2 regions of the Amycolatopsis sp. NPDC028719 genome follow, and region 1 is predicted to be linked to the other one. Evidence: predicted binding sites of a transcription regulator. Region 1 holds the regulator's gene; the other holds the start of a gene.
The links. Region 1 encodes HspR, which represses chaperone genes until heat shock. Its sites were predicted from a motif close to ANNTTGAGTNNNNNNNACTCAANNT; they were not measured.
Positions count from the first base shown of each region.

Region 1 (9,512 bases):
GGCAGCCCGGTAAACCGCGATCTGATCGTCATCGTAGAGGTAGGCGCTGGCCCGGTACTGCTCCAGGAAAACGATCGGCGGCAGGCCCACGAACTCCAGAACGGTGAACGATCCGTGCAGGCCCGGGTGCCCGAACTCGGTCGCGGGCACGATCCGCAGGCCGATGTTGGGGCGTTCCGCCTCGAAGAGCAATCGCCGCAGCTGCTCGGCCATCACCGCCCGCCCGCCCAGCCCCGGCCGGATGGCGGTTTCCCCGATGAGCACCGTGTAGTGCAGCGGATCGCGCCCGCGGAGCCGCTTCTGGCGCGCGAGGCGGATCTCGGTCCGCCGGTCGATCTCATCCGGGCCACGGCCGGGCTCGGTGACGATCCGGCGCACGTACTCACGGGTCTGCAGCAGGCCGGGCACCAGGTGCGGCTCCCAGCTGAGCAGCGCGCTCGCCGTGCGCTCGTACTCGACATACGCCGACACATCGGCCGGTGCGCCCGGCATCGTCGACTCCAGCCAGTTGGGCTCGCGGGCGTGCTCGGCCAGGTCGAGCAGCCGCTCCCGCTCGGCCACTTCCACCCTCAACTGCCCGAGCAGGAGCGCGACCTCCTCGACCTTGGGCACCCTCAGTCCAAGCTCCCAGTTGGACAGTTCGGCCGGATGCACGCCGGTGGCCCGGGCCAGCTCGCGCAGCCCGATTCCGCGCTCCTTGCGCGTCTTTCGCAGCCCGAACCCCAGCGCTCTCGACCGGGGTGTCGCTATCGGTGGTGACATGACCGCAGTGTGTCATCGGCCACCGACAAAAACGGGCCCGGCACCGTTGCCGATCCGCAACAGCGCCGGGCCCGTCTCCGATCTCAGCCCTTGTTCTCGTACACCGGCGTGATCACGGCGCGAGCCAGCGTGTGGCCGAACATGTTGAAGCCCAGGAACGCCGGTGTCGCGTCCTCCGGCACGTCCAGCTTGTCGACGTCGAGTGCGTGCACCGCGAAGTAGTAGCGGTGCGGGCCGTGCCCGGGCGGGGGCGCCGCGCCGAGGAACTGCTTGACGCCGCCGTCGCCCTTCAGCGTCACCGCGCCTTCCGGCAAGCCCGAGCCGTCGCCCGCGCCGGAGGCCAGCTCCGTCACCGAGGCCGGGATGTTGAACACGGCCCAGTGCCAGAAGCCGCTGCCGGTCGGGGCGTCCGGGTCGTAGCACGTCACCGCGAAGCTCTTCGTCTCCGCCGGGAAGCCTTCCCAGGCCAGCTGCGGCGAACGGTCCTCGCCGCCGGCGCCGAAGATGCCGGAGAGGTGGGGCGTGGCGAGGGTTTCGCCGTCGGCGACGTCGTTGCTGCGGAGGGTGAAGGACGGCACGTCGGGCAGGGATTCGTACGGGCCGGGTGCTTGCGGCATGGATCCTCCTGATCACGGAACTGAGCCTGGCGCCAGGTTAGGCCCCTCGACCCGCCCCCGCGTGTCAGGGACGGATCTCAGGGTCTTTCGGGGGGTTACCCCCATGTGCTCACCCCTCACCCGGCCATAACGTTTCTCACGCAGAGGAAACAACACTGAGGGGACCAACGACCATGGCGCGCCCGCTTCTGGCTCTGGGTGGCATCGTCCTGATCGGCGTCGGCCTGGCGACCGCGTTCGGCTGGGGCTGGGGATCGGACTTCCAGAACACCAAGACCCTTTCGGAGACCATTCGCAGCGTGAAGCTGGAAGGCGACTCGGGGTCGGTGAAGATCCGCACCGGCACGGGATCGCCGACGGTGCACGAAAAGGTCAGTTACCACTGGCGCGGCAAGCCGGGTGAGACGTTCTTCCGCGTCGACGGCGATCAGCTCGTCCTCACCGACTGCGGCACCAACTGCTCGGTCGACTTCGAGGTGGTCGTGCCCGCGGGCGTGCCGGTGACCGGCCGGATGGACTCGGGCGGCTTGGACGTCGCCGGCGTGGCGAGCGTGGACGTCCAGTCGGACTCCGGCCACGCACGCGTCGAAGACGTGCCCGGCCTGGTGAAGCTGCGGCTGGACAGCGGGGGGATCGACCTGTCGGACGTCGGCGAAGTCCAAGTGCACGCGGACTCGGGCAGCATCAAGGGCACCGGGGTGCGCGGCCCGGTCGACGTGACGGCGTCGAGCGGGAGCGTCGACTTCACGTTGGCGCAGGCGAACAACGTCAAGATCAAGGCCGACAGCGGCAGTGTCGACGTCGAGGTGCCGGGCGGGCCGTACCGGGTCGTCGGCGACAGCGACAGCGGGCGCCGGAACATCGACGTCCCGACCGACGGCTCCGCGCCGAACACGCTCGACCTCACGACCGACAGCGGCAGCGTCACGGTCCGCGCGGCCTGACCTTTTCCTTACTACGGGGGCTTTTCACCATGGGCAAGATCGAACGGCGCGTGCTGGCGGCCGCGCTGCTGGGGGCCGTCGCGATGTTCGGCGTCGTGGGGTTCACGCGGGGGGAGGGGTCCACGGCGCCGGCGCAGGGGGTGCCGGTCGCCGTGGATTCCCACTATCGAGTGACTTCCTGGGTCGGCACCCCGGCGGAAGTCGTTGTGCAGCAAGGAAACCCGGATTTCTTCCTTTCCTCCTGGACCGGCCACCGCTCCTGAATCGTCGGTGGTCGCTGTTAGGAAGGGAGCACGCCGAAGGACGGCGTGCAGGGGGAGGATCAAGATCATGGACGTGCGCCGGGTCGTCGCGGTCATCGCGGCGGTCGTGCTCATGGCGGCGGTACCGGCCGTCGCTTCAGCGTCTCCGCTGGGGTGGCAGCCGTGCGCGACACAGCAGGAACCGACAGCCGAATGTGCCACGGTCGACGTGCCGATCGACCGCGCCAGGCCGGAGCTCGGGTCGGCGCGGCTCGCGCTGGCCCGGCTGCCCGCGCTCGATCCGGGCGGGCGGATCGGCTCCCTGCTGGTGAACCCGGGCGGGCCGGGCGGCTCCGGCGTCGGGTTCGTGCAGTTCGGCGGACTGGCGTCGCCGGACCTCGCGCGGCTGCGGCAGCGGTTCGACGTCGTGGGTTTCGACCCGCGCGGCGACTGGTTCAGCACACCCCGCATCACGTGTGACCCGGCGACGCTGTTCGATCCGGCGCTCGACCGGTTCCCGTCGTCCCGGCCGGGGTTCGACGCGCTGGTGGCGCACAACCGCGCGGCGGGCGAGGACTGCCTGGCCCGCACCGGGCCGTTGCTGGCGAACGCGGACACGCAGAGCGCGGCCGAGGACATCGAGACGATCCGCGTGGCGCTCGGCGAGCCGAAGATCTCGTGGCTGGGCCTGTCGTACGGCACCGAGCTGGGCGCGGTCTACGCGTCGAAGCACTCCGGCCGGGTGCGCACGATGGTGCTCGACGGCGCGATCGATCATGCCCGGCCGCTGCGGCAGGCGATCCTCGAAGAGGCCGCGGCGACCGAAGACGCGCTGGTCCGGTTCGCCGACTGGTGCCGTGGCTCGGCCGGCTGCGTCCTGCGTGGCCGGGACGTCCTGCGCTTCTACGACGACGTCGTGGCCCGGGCGGCGCGTGGCGCGGTGTGGGCGAGCGACCTGGGCCGGTCGGCGACGGCCGACGAGATCTCGGCCGGCGTCTACAACCACCTCTACATCCGGGAAGAGTGGCCGGCGCTGGGCAAGGCGCTGGCCGCGGCCGGCGGCGAGTTCCCCGACGCCAAGGGGCTGACCGAGCGGAACCAGTTCCGGTCCCCGATCTACGGCGCGTACCGGGCGATCGGCTGTCACGACTTCCCGTCGCCGTTCACCGGTCCGGCGGACCTGGGGGCGATGGCCGGACTGCTCCGCGCGGTGGCGCCGCACAGCTGGCGGTACTCGGAGTACTGGGACTTCACCAGCGGCTGCACGGGCTGGCCGGTCCCGGCGAAGAACCCACCACAACCGCACCCGGTCCACGGCGCCCCGCCGATCCTGGTGGTCGGTGGCGCCCACGACCCGGCGACGCCGCTGGCCTGGGCCCGCGGCCTGGCGGCGAGCATCGGCGGCGCGGCGTTGCTGACCCGCACCGACGACGGCCACACGGGGCTGTTCAACTCGGCGTGCGCCCGCGCGGCCGAGGTGGACTACCTGGTGAGCGGTGTCACACCCGGCCGCGGCCACATCTGCCGCTGAACCCGGGAACAAGAACCCGGACCGGCTCGTTAGGCTGGATACGAAGGTTGAGTGCAGTCGACTCAAGTCCGACTTGACGGGGCGCACGAAGGCCTGACTAAACTTGCCAGAGCCTCGCTCAAGGCGAGGAAGAACGTGCAGGTCACGAACCAGAGCAGGCTTACACAGGAGGAAAGCACCATGGCGCGAGCGGTCGGCATCGACCTCGGCACGACCAACTCGGTCGTCGCCGTCCTTGAGGGCGGCGAGCCGACGGTCATCGCCAACTCGGAAGGCTCCCGGACCACCCCTTCGATCGTCGCCTTCGCCAAGAACGGCGAAGTGCTGACCGGTCAGCCGGCGAAGAACCAGGCCGTGACGAACGTCGACCGGACGATCCGGTCCGTGAAGCGGCACATCGGCACCGACTGGAAGACCGAGATCGACGGCAAGAACTACACGTCGCAGGAGATCAGCGCCCGGGTGCTGATGAAGCTCAAGCGCGACGCCGAGGCGTACCTGGGCGAGACCATCACCGACGCGGTGATCACCGTCCCGGCGTACTTCGAGGACGCGCAGCGGCAGGCCACCAAGGAGGCCGGGCAGATCGCCGGCCTGAACGTGCTCCGCATCGTCAACGAGCCGACCGCCGCCGCGCTGGCGTACGGCCTGGACAAGGGCGAGAAGGAGCAGACCATCCTGGTCTTCGACCTCGGTGGTGGCACCTTCGACGTCTCGCTGCTGGAGATCGGCGAGGGCGTCGTCGAGGTCCGCGCGACCTCCGGTGACAACCACCTCGGTGGTGACGACTGGGACGAGCGCATCGTCAAGTGGCTGGTCGACAAGTTCAAGGCCGCGAACGGCATCGACCTGACCAAGGACAAGATGGCGCTGCAGCGCATCCGCGAGGCGGCGGAGAAGGCGAAGATCGAGCTGTCCAGCTCGAACTCGGCCGGCATCAACCTGCCCTACATCACGGTCGACGCCGACAAGAACCCGCTGTTCCTCGACGAGCAGCTTTCCCGCGCCGAGTTCCAGAAGATCACCTCGGACCTGCTCGAGCGCACCCGGAACCCGTTCAACAACGTCATCCGTGACGCGGGCATCGCCGTCGGCGACATCGACCACGTCGTGCTCGTCGGTGGTTCCACCCGCATGCCGGCCGTGTCGGACCTGGTCAAGGAGCTGACCGGCGGGCGCGAGCCGAACAAGGGCGTGAACCCGGACGAGGTCGTCGCGGTCGGCGCGGCGCTGCAGGCCGGTGTCCTGAAGGGCGAGGTCAAGGACGTCCTGCTGCTGGACGTGACCCCGCTGTCGCTGGGCATCGAGACCAAGGGTGGCGTGTTCACCAAGCTCATCGAGCGCAACACCACGATCCCGACCAAGCGTTCGGAGATCTTCTCCACCGCGGACGACAACCAGCCGTCGGTGCAGATCCAGGTGTTCCAGGGTGAGCGCGAGATCGCCGCGCACAACAAGAAGCTCGGCATGTTCGAGCTGACCGGTCTCCCGCCCGCCCCGCGTGGCGTGCCGCAGATCGAGGTCACCTTCGACATCGACGCGAACGGCATCGTGCACGTCCTGGCCAAGGACCTGGGCACGAACAAGGAGCAGTCGATGACGATCACCGGTGGCTCCGCGCTGCCGAAGGACGACATCGAGCGGATGGTCAAGGACGCCGAGGCGCACGCCGAGGAGGACAAGACCCGTCGCGAAGAGGCCGAGACCCGCAACCAGGCCGAGACGCTGGTCTACCAGACCGAGAAGTTCCTCAAGGACAACGACGACAAGCTGCCCGACGACCTCAAGGCCAAGGTCAAGTCCGCGATCGACGAGTCGAACGAGGCGCTCAAGGGCACCGACTCGGCCAAGATCCGCGAGTCGATCGAGAAGCTGAACACCGCTTCGCAGGAGCTGGGCACCGCTCTGTACGCCAACGCGAACGCCGACGCGGCGGCCGGTGCGGCCGGTGCCGGTGCCGCGGGGGCGGCCGGTGGCGACGCCGGTGCGGCCGGCGGCCAGGCCAAGGCCGATGACGTGGTGGACGCCGAGATCGTCGAAGAGGACGAGAAGAAGTGACCCACAGCTACGACGAATCCGAGAACCAGGGCCGCGGCCCCGAGGAGCCGGTGGTCGTGCGGGATCGGCGGCGGGTGGACCCCCAGACCGGGCAGGTTCGCCCGCCCGGTCCGGCCCACGCCGCGCCGGAGCCGGAGGAGGCCCCCGTCGAGCACGCGGGCCCCTCGCTCGGCGAGTCCATTGTGGACGATTCGGTGTCGGTCGTTTCCGACATCGAGAAGGAGCTGGCCGAGCGCACCGCCGACCTCCAGCGACTGCAGGCCGAGTACGCCAACTACCGGAAGCGCGTCGAGCGTGACCGCGAGGCGGTCGTGCTCGGTGCCAAGGCGACCGTGGTGAACGACCTGCTGCCGCTGCTCGACGACCTCGAGCGGGCCGAGCAGCACGGTGACCTCACCGGGGCGTTCAAGGCCGTCGGCGACAAGCTGATCAGCGGCCTGCAGCGCGCGGGGCTCGAGTCGTTCGGCAGCGAGGGCGAGGCCTTCGACCCGAGCGTGCACGAGGCCGTGCAGCACAACACCTCGCCGGACGTGGCGGGCCCGACGGTGACCGTGGTCATGCGCCGCGGCTACCGCTTCGGCGACCGGGTCCTGCGGGCGGCACTGGTCGGGGTCACCGACCACGAGCCCGGTGGCCCGGCGGAGCACCCGCCCGTCGGTGGCGAGCTGCCACTCGACGGCGGACTCGATGAGCAGCAGCAGTAAGCAGTATCCGGTTGAGCTGGAAGGAGGAGGCGCCCGATGAGTGCTCGGGAATGGGTCGGTAAGGATTTCTACCGCGAACTGGGCGTCTCCTCCGACGCCACGGCGGACGAGATCAAGAAGGCCTACCGCAAGCTGGCCAAGGAGAACCACCCGGACGCGAACTCCGGCAACGCGCAGGCGGAGCAGAAGTTCAAGGCGGTCTCCGAGGCCTACGGCGTGCTCTCCGACGCGAGCAAGCGCAAGGAGTACGACGAGGCGCGGCGGCTGTTCGGCGGCGGGGGCGGGTTCAACTTCCCCGGTGGCGGCGGTGGCGGCAGCTTCGACATGGGCGACATCTTCGGCCAGGCCGGCGCGGGTCAGCAGCAGGGTTTCGGCGGGCTCGGCGACATCCTCGGCGGGCTCTTCGGCCGTGGCCGGGCGTCGGCGGGCGCGACGGCGAACCGGCCGCAGCGCGGGGCCGACGTCGAGACGGACGTCCGGATCGACTTCACCGAGGCGGTCAAGGGCGCGACCCTGCCGCTGCGGCTGTCGAGCCCGGCGACCTGTTCGACGTGCGGCGGCAACGGCGCGAAGCCGGGCACGTCGCCGCGGACCTGTCCGACCTGTTCCGGTTCGGGATTGGTCAGCCGGAGCCAGGGTGCGTTCGCGTTCTCGGAGCCGTGCCGCGACTGCCGCGGGCGCGGGCAGATCATCGACGACCCGTGCCCCGAGTGCGGCGGCGAAGGGGTCAGCACGCGGACCCGCACGCTGACCGTCCGGATCCCGTCGGGCGTCGACGACGACCAGCGGATCCGGCTGGCCGGCCAGGGCGAGCCGGGCCGGGGTGGTGCGCAGGCGGGTGACCTTTACGTCCGGGTGCACGTCGCTCCGCACCCGCTGTTCGGGCGCAAGGGCCTCGACCTGACGATCTCCGTGCCGGTGGACTTCACCGAGCTCACGCTCGGCACCACGATCACGGTGCCGACGCTCGAAGGCAAGGTCTCGCTCAAGGTGCCGCCGGGCACCGCGAGCGGACGGGTGCTGCGCGTGCGCGGCAAGGGCATCGCCAAGCGCGACGGCTCACAAGGTGATCTGCTCGTCACCCTCACCGCGGCGATTCCCGCCAAACTGGACGACAAGGCGCGCGAAGCACTGCAGGCGTACGCCGAGGCGATGGCCGGGCACGACCCCCGGCCCGAGATCACTGAGCTGCTCGAAGGCAGGTGAGTGGGATGTTCGGCGGGATCCCCCAGGAAGGGGACGAAGAGACCCCCGTGTTCGTCATCTCGGTGGCGGCCCAGCTCGCGGGGATGCACGCGCAGACGTTGCGCACCTACGACCGGCAGGGCCTGGTGTCGCCGGGCCGCACGTCCGGTGGCGGGCGGCGCTACTCGATGCGCGACATCGCGCTACTGCGCGAAGTCCAGCGCCTGTCGCAAGAGGACGGCGTCAACCTGGCCGGCATCAAGCGCATCATCGAGCTGGAGAACCAGGTCGACGCGCTGCGGGCCCGGCTCGCGGAGCTGACCGAAGAGCTGGCCGCGGCGTACGCCGCGGGCGAGCAGGCCGCGGCGGCGGCGCACGCGTCGTACCGCCGGGATCTGGTGCCGCTCAACCAGCAGACGGCGATGGTGGTCTGGCGTCCCAAGCGCCGCTGAGCCCCCGCTGGATCGCAAGTCCGTGAAGGCCCCCTTACCGGCTATAAGAGCCGGTAAGGGGGCCTTCACGGCTTTCAGCCCCCGAGCGCCAGGCGCGGCCAGGCCGCGAGGTCGCGCAGCATTCGCCGGTCGTGCGTCGCGACGACCACCGCGGCCGGGGTTTCGAGCAGGGCCTCGGTCAGCTCCTCGACGAGCACCGCCGACAGGTGGTTGGTCGGCTCGTCGAACACCAGCAGGTCCGGGCGTCCGGCCAGCCGCAGCGCCAGGTCGAGCCGCCGCTGCTGGCCCTGGGACATGCGGCCGACCGGCGTGCGCAGGGATTCCGCGTCGAGCAGGCCCATGGCCGAAAACGGGAGGCCCGCACGCTCGAACAGCCGGCGGGCGGTGAGTTCTTCCGGCCATGCCGGGACTTCCTGGCCGATCAGGGCCACTTTCGCGCCGGGCAGGTGCCGGACCGAACCCGTCGTCGGCGTGAGTTCGCCGGCGAGCGCAGACAGCAGCGTCGACTTGCCCGCGCCGTTTTCGCCGGTGACGAGGAGGCGGTCGCCGCGGTCGAGGGACAGCGTCACCGGGCCGGCGAGGCGACCGGCGACGCCGACGTCGTGCAGGCGGACCAGTGCTCGCGCGCCGGAGCCGAGATCGGGCCACCGCAACGACAACGGCGGCTCGGGCACGGTCACGCGATGCGCCTCCAGCGCCGCCCGCTCCCGGTTGAGCGCCTGGACGACACCGGGCGCGCGGGACTGGCGCTGGTGCCGCCCGGTGCCCTTGTCCGGCCGCCAGCCGGTGCTGAGCCGGGCACGCGCCTGCGTCACCGCGAGGGTGAGCTGCCGGTGCGTGTCCTGCTGCTCCTCGAACTCCTGCACCCAGCGTTCGCGGTCCCGGCGGCGGCCGTCCTGCCAGGCCGAATAGCCGCCGGCGTAGCTGCGCGGGCGGCCGTCCTGGCTGGGGTCGAGATCGAGGAACTCGGTCGCGACGTCGCTGAGCAGCGCGCGGTCGTGGCTGACCAGTGCGACG
Region 1 is NZ_JBVHUL010000001.1:441,694-451,205, forward strand. Features, by position in the region: gene ACZ4TR_RS02125 (helix-turn-helix domain-containing protein) at 1-762, opposite strand, end outside; gene ACZ4TR_RS02130 (YbhB/YbcL family Raf kinase inhibitor-like protein) at 846-1,379, opposite strand; gene ACZ4TR_RS02135 (DUF4097 family beta strand repeat-containing protein) at 1,553-2,323, shown strand; gene ACZ4TR_RS02140 (hypothetical protein) at 2,353-2,586, shown strand; gene ACZ4TR_RS02145 (alpha/beta hydrolase) at 2,654-4,096, shown strand; gene dnaK (molecular chaperone DnaK) at 4,277-6,154, shown strand; gene grpE (nucleotide exchange factor GrpE) at 6,151-6,858, shown strand; gene dnaJ (molecular chaperone DnaJ) at 6,895-8,064, shown strand; gene ACZ4TR_RS02165 (heat shock protein transcriptional repressor HspR) at 8,070-8,495, shown strand; gene ACZ4TR_RS02170 (ABC-F family ATP-binding cassette domain-containing protein) at 8,570-9,512, opposite strand, start outside.

Region 2 (9,512 bases), on a different contig from region 1:
GTCGGCGCGTCCGGCCCCAGGCGGGTTACCCGAGTGGCCAAAGGGGACTGGCTGTAAACCAGTTGGCTTACGCCTACGGGGGTTCGAATCCCTCACCCGCCACATCAAGACCCCGTAACCTCGATCAGGTTGCGGGGTCTTTGTGTTCGGCAATCAGCCCGTGCAATTCCTTCACGGAGCCACGGTGTCTTGCACGGCCGCGGTCCCCGTAAGTGGGTTCGAAATCGAATTCGCGGGCCTCGCAGCTGACCTTTCCGCGTTGCCGGCCGGACTGCGCGATCTTTAGCCGCTCGGACAAGGTGAAGGCCCCCATTCGCGGGAGAATGGGGGCCTTCGGTGGCGGCGTTCGGGGTTACGCCGCCTGGGGAACCGGCGTCGAAGCCGGGGTCAAAGCGAGCTCCAGGACCTCGCGGACGTTCGCCACCGCGTGGACGTCCAGCTGGGACAGCACCTCGGCCGGGACGTCGTCCAGGTCCGGCTCGTTGCGCTGCGGGATGATCACCGTCTTCATCCCCGCCCGGTGGGCCGCCAGCAGCTTCTGCTTCACGCCGCCGATCGGGAGGACGCGGCCCGTGAGGGACACCTCGCCCGTCATCGCGACGTCCGGCCGGACCACGCGGCCCGAGAGCAGCGAGGCCAGCGCCGTCGTCATCGTGACGCCCGCCGACGGCCCGTCCTTCGGGACCGCGCCCGCCGGGACGTGGACGTGGATGCCGCGCTCGCGCAGGTCACCCACCGGCAGCTCCAGCTCCGCGCCGTGCGACCGCAGGTAGGACAGCGCGATCTGGACGGACTCCTTCATCACGTCGCCGAGCTGGCCGGTCAGCTGGAGCCCGGACGCGCCGGACTCCTGGTCCGCCAGCGACGCCTCGATGTAGAGGACGTCACCGCCGGCGCCGGTGACCGCCAAGCCGGTGGCCACACCCGGGGTCGCGGTCCGCTGGGTCGACGCGGGCAGCGACGACTCCGGGATGTGCCGCGGGCGGCCCAGGTAATCGGGAAGATCCGCGGCGTCCACGGTCAGCGGCAGCGAAACCTCGTCGAGGGCCACCTTGGTCGCGATCTTGCGCAGGACCTTCGCGATCGTGCGGTTCGCGTCGCGGACGCCCGCCTCGCGGGTGTACTCGGCGGCGATCCGGCTGAACGCGGCGTCGGTCAGGCTGACGTCGGCCGTGCCCAGGCCGGCGCGTTCCAGCTCGCGGGGGAGCAGGTGGTCGCGGGCGATGGTGACCTTCTCGTGCTCGGTGTAGCCGTCCAGCGTGACGAGCTCCATGCGGTCCAGCAGCGGGCCGGGGATGGTCTCGAGCGCGTTCGCCGTCGCCAGGAACACGACGTCGGACAGGTCGAGCTCGACCTCGAGGTAGTGGTCGCGGAACGTGTGGTTCTGCTCCGGGTCCAGCACTTCGAGCAGCGCCGCGGTCGGGTCGCCGCGGTAGTCGGCGCCGACCTTGTCGATCTCGTCGAGCAGCACGACCGGGTTCATCGAGCCGGCTTCCTTGATGGCGCGGACGATCCGGCCGGGCAGCGCGCCGACGTAGGTGCGGCGGTGGCCGCGGATCTCCGCCTCGTCGCGGATGCCGCCCAGCGCCACGCGGACGAACTTGCGGCCCATGGCCTTCGCGACGGACTCACCCAGCGACGTCTTGCCGACCCCGGGAGGGCCCGCGAGGGCGAGCACCGCGCCGGAACGCCGACCGTTGATTGGGCCGAGACCCGATTCCGCTGTGTTGAATGGCGCCTCGGCGGTAAAGAGTGCCTCGGCGCGGCGCTTCCGCACGGCCAAGTACTCGATGATGCGTTCCTTGACGTCGTCGAGGCCCGCGTGGTCGGCATCCAAAACCGCTCGCGCGGCGGCGATGTCGTAGCTGTCCTCGGTGCGCTCGTTCCAGGGCAGCTCCAGGACGGTGTCCAGCCAGGTGCGGATCCAGCCGCCCTCGGGGGACTGCTCGGACGTACGGTCCAGCTTGTCCACCTCGGCCAGCGCGGCCTTCTTCACGGCGTCGGGCAGTTCGGCGCCTTCGACGCGGGCGCGGTAGTCGTCGTCCTGCGCGGTGCCGTCGAGCTCCCCGAGCTCCTTGCGGATGGCCTCGAGCTGGCGGCGCAGCAGGAACTCCTTCTGCTGCTTCTCCATGCCCTCGGCGACGTCCTTGCGGATCGTGTCGGTCACCTCGAGCTCGGCGAGGTGCTCCTTGCTCCACTCGAGCGCCTTCTCCAGGCGTGCGCTGACGTCGAGCGTGGTCAGCAGCTCGAGCTTCTGCTCGGTGTCGAGGTACGGCGCGTTGCCGGACAGGTCGGCGATCGCGGATCCGTCCTCGACCTGCTGGACGGCGTCGATCAGCTGCCAGCCGCCGCGCTGCTGGAGGATCGAGATGACGACGGCCTTGTACTCGGCCGCGAGCTGCGCGGTCCGGTCGTTCGTGGTCTCGGGGGCGTCCTCGGCGTGCACCCAGCGGGCGGCGCCGGGGCCGTCGGCCATCCGGCCGACGAGCGCGCGGGCGGTGCCGCGCAGCAGGACGGCCGCCTTGCCACCGGGCACGCGGCCGATGCGCTCGACCGTGGCGACGGTGCCGAACTCGGCGTACTCGCCGTGGACGCGCGGCACGATCAGGACTTCGGCCTTGGTGGCGCCGGTCGACCGGATGCCGGGGAACGAAGCCTGGCTGGGGGTGTTGGACTGGGCGGACTCCACCGCGGCCCGCGTCTCGCTGTCGGTGAGGTCGAGCGGGACGACCATGCCCGGCAGCACGACGTCGTCATCGAGCGGGAGCACGGGCAGGAGGCGGGTGTCGGACATGTGCACTCCTCGTGTAGTTGAGTCTGCCTAGCTCAACTCTCCGATGGGTGTGTTTGTTTCCGAGAGTGCGTTCGCCCACAGCGAAGGAAGAAAGTCCAGGTCAGAGGCTTGGTCGGCGCGCGACGGCGCACCAGGCGAACGGCCGCGTCTCGAGATCGATGACGTTCGGAGGCTCCTCGGGACGCCAGTCCGGCAACGATGTCATCCCCGGCGGAAGCAGCGGCCAGCCGCCGAACCAGGGGAGCAGCTCCTCGGCCGAGCGCAGCCACGCCGGGTTCGACGTGTCGCGGTAGGCGTCGATGAACCGCTTCACCTCCGCGGCGCGCTCGGGCGGCGCGTCGTCGCGGCACGTCCCGTGCGTCAGCGCCAGCCAGCTGCCCGGCGCGAGCTTCGAGCGGTACGTCGCCATCAGGCCCTCGGGATCGTCGGACGGCCCGACGAAGTGCATCACCGTGATCATCAGCAGGCACACCGGCCGCGACCAGTCGATCAGCTCCTGCACGACGTCGTCGGCGAAGATCTCCTCCGGCCGCCGGATGTCCCGCTCGACCAGGCCCGCCCAGCCCGTCGCGCCTTCCTTCTCCAGGATCAGCCGCGAATGCGCGGCCGCGACCGGCTCGTAGTCGACGTAGACGACCGACGCGCGTTCACCCTCGGGAAGCAGGTCCCGGACGATCTCGTGCACGTTCCCCGCGGTCGGCACACCGGAGCCCAGGTCGACGAACTGGCGGACACCGACGTCCATCGCGGCCGAGACCACGCGGTTCATGAACGCCCGGTTCTGCCGCGAGATCGGCCGGATCAGCGGCCACACCTTCTCCACGCGCCGGCCGAACTCGCGGTCGACCGCCCAGTGGTGGTTCCCGCCGAGGTACCAGTCGTACACCCGGGCCGCGGACGGCTTGTCGGTGTCGACCCCGGCCGGGGCGATCGGCGCTGTGTTCTCGGGGGTCATCCGCCGGGCTTCTCCGCGATGCCGCACCACGCGTACGGGCGGGCTTCCGCTTCCAGCGCGTTGAGCTTCCGGTCCGGCCGCCAGTCCGGCAGGTGCACGATGCCCGGTTCGAGCAGCGGCCAGTCGCCGAACAGCGGCTCGATCTCCTCGCGGTCGCGCAGCCACACCGGGTTGCTGGTCTTGCGGTACTGCTCGACGAACCAGCGCAGCCCCGCGAGCGACTCGCCGGTCCCGTCGCCCTCGCTCATCTGCGAGATCGCCAGCCAGCTCCCGGGTGCGAGCTTGTCCCGGTAGGCCTTGAGGAGGCCGATGGGGTCGTCGTCCGGCCCGACGAAGTGCAGCACCGCCATCATCATCAGGCAGACGGGCTTCGAGAAGTCGATGAGCCGCTGCGTCTCTTCGGCGCGCAGCACGGCCTTCGCGTCCCGCATGTCGGCCTGGACGATGCCCGCCCAGTCCGTCGCCGCCTCCTCTTCGAGGATCAGCGTCGCGTGCGCGACCGCGACCGGCTCGTAGTCGACGTACACGACCGTCGCGTCGTGGTCCTCGGGCAGCTCGGCCTCGACGACCTCGTGCACGTTCCCGGCCGTCGGGACGCCGGAGCCGAGGTCGACGAACTGCCGGATCCCGGCCCGCAGCGCCGCCCGCACCGCGCGGTTCATGAACTCGCGGTTCTGCTTCGACCCGGGACGCACCAGCGGCCACTGCTGTTCCATGCGCCGGCCGAACTCGCGGTCCACGGCCCAGTTCTGCGTGCCGCCCAGGTACCAGTCGTAGATCCGGGCCGCGGACGGCTTCTCGGTGTCGACGCCTTCGGGTGCTCTCGGCGCGGAATCCCGCTGATCGGTCACTTCCGGCTCCCCTCACTGCTCCGGGAACCACCCTATAAGGACGGGCGACCTGGGGTAATCCGCCAGTGGTTCACCGAACGGCCGGGCGACGCTGCCAGTACGTCCACAGCGGGCGGTACCCCTGCGCGTACCAGAACGGTGTCGACAGCGGGTTCGCCGCCGCGTGGTGCAGGAGGACGACGTCCGCGCCCTCTTCGTCGAGGACGTGGTGGGCGTGGGTGGCCAGCGCCGTACCGACACCGGACGACCGCGCCTCCTTCGCGACGGCCAGCGACGACAGGTAGCCGACGCGGCCCGCCGCGACCCGGTCGCTGATCCAGCCGGTCTCGCCGGGGTGCTGGACGTTCACCATGCCGAGCGGACGCCCGTACAGCTCGGCGATCCAGAGCGGCGGTTCCGGGCGGTTCAGCTGTTCGGCCAGGTCCTTGGCCATGATGTCCTCGACGCCGTGGCGCAGGTTGACCGTGCCGTACTGCGCGTCGAAGGAGTGCAGCTCGAGCCCCAGCGAGACGACGGTTTCGAGGTCGCCGGGCTCGGCGCGGCGGATCTTGACGCCGGGCGTGCCACGCGGGCCCGGCGGGTCCGTCCGGTCGGCCGGGCGGACCGCGATCACCCGCAGCGGCGCGAACCCGTGGTGCAGCATTTCCCGCGTGCCGGCGGCGTCCCGGCTGGCGCGCGGGACGATCGCGGCGGTCTCGGTGTCGCCACGCTCGGCGACCGCACGCAAATGTTCATCCCATCGGGTGAGGAGGGCGTCGAGGGCCGCCGCGGGCTGCGGGCCGGCGAGCTGGAGGTCGAGCCGGTGCTCGGTCAGCGCCCGCCACGGCGCGTTGGGGGCGTCCTGGTCGACCTGGATGCGCGAGGCGAGGCCGGACGCGGCCGAGCCGGCGGTCGCCACCTCCAGCACCACGGCGCCTTCGGCCGCCTCGAAGGGAAGAGAACCGGGGAGCAGGGGATCCACCGCCGCGAGCCGTGCCGCGTGTTCGGTGGCAATCACGTCGCTGTGCATGGGCACATTGAAGCGCGACTCGGACTGGCGTGCGTACGGAGCCACCCCTGCTTCGTGCACCCCACGTCCGGGGGTCCGGGTGGCGAAGCCCCCGGCTCGGGGCGGAGCCCCGGTTGTCGCAGAGTTTCACCCCTTGGTCCACGCAGGTCAGCGCCATCGAGGCATTGTTAACCCTGGGGTGATCTCCTACTGTCTCGAAAGGGACGCGGGTACGCCCTACGGGGTACGGTATGGCCCTTGTCCACACCCGAAGTCACGGATCAGTGCCGGTGGACAAGCCGGGAGGGAAGGTCGGATGCCGGACACGAACGCCCACGGCGACGCCGTCGCACAGGCGCAGCCCGGGCCGGGAGCCGCTTCCGGGACACCGCCCGTATCCGCCGAAGCCCGCACCGACGAGCGCCGGTTCCGCGCGTACACCTTCGCCGTCCTGAGCATCGGGCTCGTCGCCGCGTTCGCCGTCGGGTCCTGGCTGCCGTTCCACTGGGACAGCCGGCTGCTGTGGATCGGCCCGGTGCTCGCGGTCGCGTTCCTGCTCGCCGAGCAGCTCGGCATCAACGTCGACGTCCGCAGCGGCATCTCGTGGACCATCTCCTTCACCGAGATCCCGCTCGTCATCGGGTTCTTCGTCGCGCCGTTCGAAGTCGTGCTGGCCGCGCACCTGGTCGCCGGCATCGGCACGCTGCTCGCGCGCAAGGTCGCCGGCCGCGTCCTCTACAACGCGGGCGCGTTCCTGCTCGAGATCACCGGCGCCTTCGCGGTCGCCGGGCTCGTCAAGTACGCCGTCGGCGCCGGGGTCGGCGACAAGATCCCGTGGGTCGCCGCGCTGGCCGGCACGCTCACCGCGCCGCTGGTGAGCACGCTGCTCGCGCTGGCCGCGGTCCGCGTCCTGCGGCGCCGGATGCGGGTCAGCACCGCGGTCCGGCTGACCGCGCGGATCCTGGTCGTCGGGTTCGTCAACGCGTCGGTCGGCCTGTCCGGCTACCTCGTCATCTCCAACACGCCCAAGGCGTGGCCGCTGGTGCTCGCCGTGTTCCTCGGCCTGACCGCGCTGTACTGGGCCTACTCCGACCTGCTGCGCGAGCAGCGGGACATGGAGGCGCTCTCCGACGTCAGCCTGATGGTGGCCCGCTCGGGCCAGCAGGCGGCGGCGCGCCCGGCCAGCCGCGCGGACGAGCTCGTCGGCGGGGTCGACGTCCGCGAGTGGGCCACGATCGCCGAGCGCATCAAGGACCAGCTCGCCGCGGGCCGCGTCGTGCTGAGGCTGCGGCTCGAACCGAAGGACACCATGCGCGTCGTCGTCGCCGGCGACGACCTGCCGCCCGCCGACCCGGCCGCCGACGACCCGCTGCTGCGCCTGCCCGGCGCGCACGTCCGGCACTTCCGGATCACCGAGGCCAACCCCGACGTCCGCGCGGCGCTGCTCGACCGCGGCGCGCAGGAGGCGCTCGTCGTCCCGCTGCGCAGCGCGAACCAGCTGCTCGGCGTCGTCGAGGCGCACGACCGGCTGTCTCGCTGGCGCGGCTTCGGCAAGTACGACGTCCAGCTGCTCGGCACGATGGCCAGCCATCTCGCGACGTCGCTGGACAACCGGCGGCTGCTCGCGACCCTGCGCCACGACGCCTACCACGACCCGCTCACCGGGCACCTCAACCGGCCGGGCTTCCGGCAGGTGGCGAAGGAACCGTTGCGGGACTTCGCGAACGCGGTGGTGCTGCGGATCGACCTCGACGTCTTTTCGACGGTCAGCGACGCGCTGGGCTACGCCTGGGCCGACCGGATGGTGATCGCCGCCGGCCGCCGCATCCGCGACGCGCTCGGCCCCGACGTCCCGCTCGCCCGCCTCGAAGGCGCGTCGTTCGCAGCGCTGCTCGTCGGCTGCCCGCCCGAAGACGCCCACGCGGCGGCGGAACGGCTGCGCGAAGAGCTTTCCGCGCCGTACCCGGTGGACCGGCTTTCGGTCGAGGCCAACGCGATGATCGGCTACGCGACGACGACCGCCGAGGAACCGGGCGACGTCGTCGACATCGAGGGTCTGCTCCAGCGCGCCGACGTGGCCGTTCGCGCCACCAAGGGCGGCGAAGAGGTCCGCGGGTACGTGCCGAGCATGGGCCAGATCTTCCTGCGCCGCTTCCAGATGGTCACGCAGTTCCGGCAGTCCCTCGAAGACGGCCAGGTCAGCGTCCACTACCAGCCGAAGATCACCCTGCCGAACCGGCAGGTGGCGGGCGTCGAGGCACTGGTCCGCTGGGTGCACCCGGAGTTCGGCAGGCTCGGCCCGGACGAGTTCGTCCCGGCCATCGAGGCGGCGGGCCTGATCGGCGTGCTGACGTCGTTCGTGCTCGGCGAGGCGCTGAAGCGCTGCCGCAAGTGGCTGGACGAGGGCCTGCGGATCTCGGTGGCGGTCAACCTGTCGGTGCGCAACCTCGCCGACGAGGACTTCCCGAACAAGGTGGCCCGCGAGCTGGAGCGCGTCGGTATCCCGCCGGAGCTGCTGACGTTCGAGCTGACCGAGTCCGGCGTGATGTCGGACCCGCAGAAGGCACTGCCGATCCTGCGCGAGCTGCACTCGCTGGGCATCACCCTCGCCGTGGACGACTTCGGCACGGGGTACTCGTCGCTGGCCTACCTGCGGCAGCTGCCGGTCGACCAGGTCAAGATCGACAAGAGCTTCGTCCTCGGCATGGGCACCGACCTCGGCGACCTCGCGGTGGTGCGGTCGATCGTCGAGCTGGGGCATTCCCTGGGGCTGACGGTGGTCGCCGAGGGCGTCGAGGAGGACGTGGCGCGCGACCAGCTCGAGGCGATGGGCTGTGACGTCGCCCAGGGCTACCTGATCTCGCGGCCGCTGCCGGAGGACCGCCTGGAGGCGTGGCTGCAGGCCCGCACGGCGCGCTCGCCGGGACGCCACTCCGAGACCGTGCTGACCCTGCTGACCTGAGGTTTTGCTCTTTGAGGACCCCGGTTGCACGGCCGGGTGACGGGGGTTGGTAATCTTTCGAAGTCCTCGCGAGAGGCCAGGCCCCTTTAGCTCAGTCGGCAGAGCGTCTCCATGGTAAGGAGAAGGTCTACGGTTCGATTCCGTAAAGGGGCTCACGACCTCAGCCGCGTCACGCCTGCGTGTCGCGGCTTGGGTCATGTAAGGGCGGTGTAGCTCAGTTGGCAGAGCAAGCGGCTCATAATCGCTGTGTCGCCGGTTCAAGTCCGGCCACCGCTACGCGGTAACGACTGGGGCTGGCCCCCGGGACCTGAGAGAGAAGGAAACGCTGTGGCTGCCACCGACGTGCGACCCAAGATCACGCTGGCGTGCGAAGAGTGCAAGCACCGCAACTACATCACCAAGAAGAACCGGCGCAACAACCCGGATCGCCTGGAGATGAAGAAGTTCTGCCCGAACTGCGGTACGCACCGGACGCACAAGGAAACCCGCTGACGTAGCGCGTTCTCATCAGCTTCGAAGAGCCGCCCTGGACCACCAGGGCGGCTCTTTGCTGTTGGTAGCCTCTCCCGGTGCCCTTGGACGAGTCGTTCACCGGGCGGGTGTACCCGCCGCAGACCAGCTACGAAGTGAGCCGGGAGAAGATCCGGGAGTTCGCCGACGCGATCGGCGACCAGAACCCGCTCTACCGCGACCCGGAGGCGGCCCGCGCGGCCGGCTACCCGGACGTGATCGCGCCCCCGACGTTCCTCACGATCATCAACCTGGCATCGATCAACTCGATCGTGTCCGACCCCGAGCTGGGCCTCGACTACTCCCGCATGGTCCACGGCGACCAGCAGTTCACGTACAGCCGCCCGGCCCACGCGGGCGACGAACTGCTGCTGACGACGCACATCGACCGCATCATGGCCCGGGCGGGCAACGACTTCATCAACTTGCGCGCCGAGATCACCGACGCCGAC
Region 2 is NZ_JBVHUL010000010.1:348,274-357,785, forward strand. Features, by position in the region: tRNA gene ACZ4TR_RS38220 (tRNA-Tyr) at 20-102, shown strand; gene lon (endopeptidase La) at 353-2,794, opposite strand; gene ACZ4TR_RS38230 (SAM-dependent methyltransferase) at 2,895-3,749, opposite strand; gene ACZ4TR_RS38235 (SAM-dependent methyltransferase) at 3,746-4,600, opposite strand; gene ACZ4TR_RS38240 (GNAT family N-acetyltransferase) at 4,671-5,609, opposite strand; gene ACZ4TR_RS38245 (putative bifunctional diguanylate cyclase/phosphodiesterase) at 5,905-8,550, shown strand; tRNA gene ACZ4TR_RS38250 (tRNA-Thr) at 8,631-8,703, shown strand; tRNA gene ACZ4TR_RS38255 (tRNA-Met) at 8,754-8,826, shown strand; gene rpmG (50S ribosomal protein L33) at 8,878-9,042, shown strand; gene ACZ4TR_RS38265 (MaoC family dehydratase N-terminal domain-containing protein) at 9,120-9,512, shown strand, end outside.
Region 2: a site for HspR is predicted at 2,809-2,833, ahead of lon (endopeptidase La). Genes of this name have one in related genera too.